Regions from separate parts of the Bradyrhizobium sp. CCBAU 45321 genome, predicted to be linked through region 1. Evidence: predicted binding sites of a transcription regulator. Region 1 holds the regulator's gene; the other holds the start of a gene.
What was found. Region 1 encodes LexA, which represses DNA repair genes until DNA is damaged. Its sites were predicted from a motif close to TGTTCNNNNTGTGTTCNG; they were not measured.
Positions count from the first base shown of each region.

Region 1 (3,099 bases):
GCTCGCCCGCGATGTCGCGGCGCGGCGCACGCAGCCGCCGGAGGCGATGTCGGCGATGGACGGCTATGCCGTGCGCACGGCGGACGCGGCATACGATTCGAGGTTGACCGTCGTCGGTGAGGTCGCGGCGGGCCGGCCGTTCGCGGGAAGCGTCGGCCCCGGCGAAGCCGTGCGGATCTTCACCGGCGGCGTCGTTCCCGACGGCGCCGATGCCGTCGTGATCCAGGAGGACACGGCTGCCGACGGCAAACATGTCACGATCAAGGAAGCCGCCATTTTCGGCCGGCACATCCGCCCTGCAGGCGTCGACTTCCGCGAAGGAGACGTGCTGCTGCGCAAGGGAATCCGTCTCACCGAGCGCGATCTCGCCCTTGCCGCCGGAATGAATCATCCGCATCTCGCCGTCATCCGCCGCCCGAGGGTTGCCGTTCTCGCCACCGGCGACGAGCTCGTGATGCCAGGCACCACGCCTGGTCGTGGCCAGATCGTCTATTCCAACGGCTATGCCCTGCATGCGCTCGCCCGCAGCGAGGGCGCCGAGACCATCGACCTCGGAATTGCCGCCGATACGCTGGAGGCGACGTCCGCCGGCATCCGCAGCGCGCGCGAGAGCGGCGCCGACATCCTGATCACGACCGGCGGTGCGTCGGTCGGCGACCACGACCTGGTCCAGCAGGCGCTCAAGGGCGAAGGCATCGCGATGGCGTTCTGGAAGATCGCGATTCGGCCCGGCAAGCCGATGATGCACGGTCGACTAGGCGCGATGCGCGTGATCGGCCTGCCCGGCAATCCCGTGTCGTCCTACGTGTGCGCCTTCCTGTTCATGGTGCCCTTGATTCGCGCCCTGTCGGGCCGTTCAGCGATTCATCATCAGCGCGAGCGCGCCGTGCTGGGCCGCGATCTCGCCGCCAACGACCAGCGCGAGGATTATCTGCGTGCGCGGCTGGAGGTGCGCGACGACGGCACGCGCGTCGCCCTTCCCGTCAGCCATCAGGACTCCTCCCTGCTTGCGAATCTCGCTGCGGCACAGGTACTTCTCGTGCGTGCACCGTTCGCGCCGAAGGCCGAGGCAGGGACGCCTTGCGAGGTGCTCCGGCTGCCCGTCTGAGCCGCCCAGCCACACGCATTCCGCGAGTTTGGCCGCGTTCACCATAAATTAAGCAGTTGCGGAACACATATCGAACATATAGTGTCCGTTCATGATTTGTTTCGAGGATGTAGCGGCTTATTGCCGACTTCATCGTCTCGGAATCGAACGACATCAACCGGGGGACTTTGGTCGAGATGTTGACGCGCAAACAATACGAGCTTCTGCGGTTCATCAGCGAGCGTCTGAAGGAAAGCGGCGTGCCGCCGTCCTTCGACGAGATGAAGGATGCGCTCGACCTGCGCTCGAAGTCAGGCATCCATCGCCTGATCACTGCGCTCGAGGAGCGCGGCTTCATTCGCCGCCTGCCCAACCGTGCCCGTGCCATCGAGGTGATCAAGCTGCCCGAGCTCCAGGCCGCCGCCGGCAATCGCCGCGGCTTCACCCCGAGCGTCATCGAGGGCAATCTCGGCAAGGTGCGCGCGAGCTCCAGCCCGCCCGCGGACGAGGGCGAGCGCCCGGTCGCGGTGCCCGTGATGGGCCGCATCGCCGCCGGCACGCCGATCGAGGCACTGCAGACCCGCAGCCACACCATCAGCGTGCCGCCGGACATGCTCGGCTCGGGCGAGCACTACGCGCTCGAAGTGCGCGGCGATTCGATGGTCGAGGCCGGCATCCTCGACGGCGACATGGCGCTGATCCAGCGCAACGAGACCGCAAATACCGGCGACATCGTGGTGGCATTGATCGACGACGAGGAGGCCACGCTCAAGCGCTTCCGCCGCCGCGGCGCCTCGATCGCGCTCGAGCCCGCCAATGCCGCCTACGAGGTCCGCATTCTTCCGCCGAACCGCGTGAAGATCCAGGGCAAGTTGATCGGGCTTTACCGGAAGTACTGATACCGGAAGTCTCAAGCGCCGCGCGCGCTTCGATCGGCATCGGCGATCCAGGATCGGAGCGGATACTTGTCCGCTCCGGCTGGACGGTTTCTCTGGTTCTGCGCCGGCTGTCCGGTCCATCTTCCCGCGCGACATTCGCCCGCGCAGGCGCGCAGCCATTTCTGCTTCGCCGGTAGAGTTGTGCCGGCAGTGCTGATAGCTCCGGCCGAATGCAAGGACGCGAGGTTTGTTCCTATCGAATCCGGGAAAGATAATGTGATCGCGTGCTGCGAACGCGAGCCGCAGATTTGCCCATAACCGAGCAGAGCGTTGTATGCTTCCACTCTGATAGAGGCCTGCGCCTCGAAAGAGACGCGGGTCGCTATCCCAGCATGAGGAGCACCCGATGTGTGACTACAGCTTGCATGCCGTCGCGACGCGCCCCGCCGTAGTCGGCGAGACGATCGTCACGACAACCTTCCGCGGCACCTCGACGCGCGGCTTCGCTTCTGAAGCCGATCCCTCCGTCGCGGTCTGTCTGCTGCCGGGAACGGAGCTCGCTTTCGCCGACGACGTCCGCTACGACAACCGCTGGATCTGGACGCGCACCGTGAACTCTCGCGTCGGCAAGTTCGGCAAGATCGACCCGCACATTCCCGATCGCCATCATGACGCGATCGAATTTCCCGACGGCAAATATGTGCTGGTGACGCAGCTCGTCGAAGGCCAGCGCGCGACCGTGCTGCAATTGCCGGTGACGCAGCCGGCCCCCGAGCGCGAGCACAAGCCGCAGACCGTCGCCGACACGCGGCCCACGATCACGCGCCTGCCGATCGGCTGACGCCCTTCGGCCGAAAGGCCGAGCCCGGGATTGAAATTGCCGTCGCCGGCCGAGGCCGGCGAGCCCGGTGGGTTTTTGTTTCAGGACATTCGATCGGCGAGCCCGCCGCCGCGCCTCGTCGCCGCATGAAGTTTGGGCCGTCCTGCCTGAATTTTGAACGTTCGCTCCGCAGCCAAATGACCGATGCTGCAGTGGCTTGAGGCGGCGGACAGGCTCGATGAAGACCTTCATTCGCGTCGTTGAACTCTGGGTACCCGACCGGACGCGCATGCGGCTGGAATTCGGCGGCGGCC
Region 1 covers NZ_LFKZ01000014.1:43,878-46,976, reverse strand. The annotation lists gene ACM43_RS01895 (molybdopterin molybdotransferase MoeA) at 1-1,108, shown strand, start outside; gene lexA (transcriptional repressor LexA) at 1,285-1,986, shown strand; gene ACM43_RS01885 (hypothetical protein) at 2,372-2,806, shown strand; gene ACM43_RS01880 (GAF domain-containing protein) at 3,024-3,099, shown strand, end outside.

Region 2 (3,099 bases), 110 kb from region 1:
ACCGGCTTCAGGCCATCGCGCGCATCGGGCAGCGCGCGCGATACGATCACGCTCATGGCGTAATCGAGGTAGGACTTCTTCATCTCGTCGAGGATGGAGACGGGGCGAATGTCCGAGGGTTGCGCCGGCTGGTCGCCGGGCTTGTTATCGTCGTCAGCCAAGGGGAAATCCGGTGAGGTTTTATCTGGGAATCATATAACGCATCGAGGGTTGGATAACCACCCTGACAGGGCCGCCGGAAGCGCTTTTTCCCTTCGTTTTTTCATGCACTTACCGGGGTGACGGGAGGTCATTTCCGGACAGCCTTCGGACGTCGGCAACCCCTGCGCCGGAGAGTGGATTTCGGCCACGGCTCAAGGCCCGAAAACCACTGTATGCATGAGCCGGCCGGGCATGAGGGTGAACAGCCCGGCAATGACGAGTGCGCCGAAGAAGATCGAGGCCATCGTGATCTTGTGGCGGCGAACATTGTGAGCTCTTGCAGCCGTCACGCCCAATACGAGCATCGCCAACGCGAAGATCGAGAGCAGATGGATCGGGCTCCATGGACCGACCAGACGGATTTCGTGAATCCAGAACGAGGTGAGCGCCACGACGAGCATCAGCACCACCCAGACCCAGCCCAGAGCCCGGTGCGGAAGGGTGCCCTTGGGGGCGATGAGCTGAACAATTCCGAGGACGAATGCAGCCATCGCGGCAAAGGCATGCAGCGGGATCGCCGGAGCAGCAGCAAGAAGCGGTCCAAGACTCATGCAGCAGTCCCCGATCGGCAGCGGCTCGCCGTCTGACGCACAACATGAGGCAAGCTTAGAAAATCAAGCCTTGCCCGTTGATTGACGAGAAATCCAAGCGCGGCACGCGAGCACACCGATGCAAAGGACGAGCGCCCGCTATTTGACCTCAGAACGGAATATCGTCGTCCATGTCGCTGTTGCGGCCGCCACCGGCGGCAACGGGACGGCGCGGCGCGCTGCTGACGGGTCCGGAGGAGCCGAAGTCGCCGCCCGGCTCGTCGCCGAAGCTGCCACCTCCGCCGCCGCCACCGCGGCCGTCCAGCATCGTCAGCGTCGAGTTGAAGCCCTGCAGCACGACCTCGGTCGAATATTTCTCGACGCCGCTCTGGTCGGTGTACTTGCGGGTCTGGAGCGCGCCTTCGATGTAAACCTTTGCGCCCTTCTTCAGATACTGTTCGACGATCTTGCAAAGCGGCTCAGAGAAGATCACGACGCGATGCCACTCGGTCTTCTCCTTGCGCTCGCCCGTGTTCTTGTCGCGCCAGGTCTCCGAGGTCGCGATGCTCAAATTCGCGATCGGCCGCCCGTCCTGGGTGCGGCGGATTTCGGGATCCTTGCCGAGATTTCCAACCAGAATGACCTTGTTGACGCTTCCCGCCATCGCGCTCTCCACTCCGAATGCCACTGAATTTCAAAAGGGCGAATCCGCTGCCCGCGTTCCTCTGCGCCCGCTAGGGCGACCCTATACGCCTGCGGGCACCGATCAGCCTGCCACCCCCGGGGTTATCCCCATATATAGCATCCCCTTCCGTTTTGTTCCAGATTTGTTCTTCATCGCAATAGGACAGCCATTCTGGCCCATTGCCAAAATAATGAGCAGCGCTCCGATGGAACCTTCTTGGGTTCCCCTGAACGAGAAAAACCGCTTAACATTCATTAAGTTGTTCCATTCACTTGAGTGGCGAGTGTGGCATTCCGGAGACGGACTCTGCCCCATTCTTAGGCTACATTCGCGTTGGAATTGATTCATATGGGCGTCGCGCCTGATCAGCCGCTTCGGGGAGTTTCAAGAAGCGGACGAAACTGGGGAGACTGTAATGAACAAGGTTCTGTTTGGTGCAATCGGTGCAATGGCGTTGGGGCTGTCGGGGCCGGCAAGTGCAGCGGATCTTGCTGCGCGTCCCTACACAAAGGCTCCGGCCCCTGTCGCTACCGTTTACGACTGGAGCGGCTTCTACATCGGTATCAACGGCGGCGGCGGCACGAGCCGTAAGTGCTGGGATTTCGTCGACACCACGGGCCTCGTCACCGGCGCCGCCGGCACCCTCGTCGGTGAAGGATGTCACAACGCGACCGGAGGCACGGTCGGTGGCCAGGTCGGCTACCGCTGGCAGTCCGCTAATTGGGTGTTCGGCGTCGAAGGCCAGGGCAACTGGGCCGACTTCTCCGGCGACAATGTCAGCCTCGTCTTCCCGGGCTCCGCGCTCGTCACCGGCAGCCGCAACCGGTCTCAGATCGATGCCTTCGGCCTGATCACCGGCCAGGTCGGCTATGCCTGGAACAATATCCTGGTCTACGTCAAGGGCGGCGCCGCCGTCGTCAGCGACGAGTTCGACGTCTACGCGGCGCCAGGCACGCCCGGTGCGGGCACCCTGCTCGCCTCGGCCGATCACACCCGCTGGGGCGGCACCGTCGGCGCGGGCGTCGAGTTCGGATTCGCACCGAACTGGACGCTCGGATTCGAGTACAACCACCTCTTCCTGGGCCACCAGACCCGGGACTTCACGACGCCAGGCGGTGCCTTCTTCGGATCCGATCGCATATATCAGGACGTCGACATGGGTTTGGTCCGGCTGAATTATCGCTTCGGCGGCCCGCTGGTCGCGAGGTACTGATTCCCTCTGATTTCGTGAGCGATGGAAGGGCCGGCCCCAGCGCCGGCCCTTCTTTTTTGCGGCACGACGGCTGGACGTCAATAAGTCAGCAACCATCACCTTTTCGGCTGTTGTGGCTTTTCGGAGACACAACTTGCGGCTTTGGTGGTGTAAAGACGGCGCCAGTTGGGCCGTTGAGTCCGCTGCCCTTCCGTGAGGGAAGGCAACAACAGAAACTGGGACTGGGATTAAGTTGAAAATGAAAAAGGTTTTGTTGGCTTCGGCCTGTTTGTTCGCTCTCGCGGCCCCCGCTTCGGCTGCTGATCTGGCAGCCCGCCCCTACACCAAGGCGCCCGCGCCTGTGGCCTCGGTCTACAACTGGACCGGCTTCTATCTCGGTATCGTCGGCGGCGGCGCCTGGGAAAACAGCTCCGATGATCCGCGCATGCAGGGCGGTTTCGTCGGCGGCACCGTTGGCTACAACTGGCAGA
Region 2 covers NZ_LFKZ01000014.1:155,168-158,266, reverse strand. The annotation lists gene gyrA (DNA gyrase subunit A) at 1-161, opposite strand, end outside; gene ACM43_RS02430 (DUF2306 domain-containing protein) at 354-752, opposite strand; gene ACM43_RS02425 (single-stranded DNA-binding protein) at 901-1,395, opposite strand; gene ACM43_RS02420 (outer membrane protein) at 1,832-2,629, shown strand; gene ACM43_RS02415 (outer membrane protein) at 2,868-3,099, shown strand, end outside.
Region 2: a site for LexA is predicted at 1,549-1,566, ahead of ACM43_RS02425 (single-stranded DNA-binding protein). Genes of this name have one in related genera too.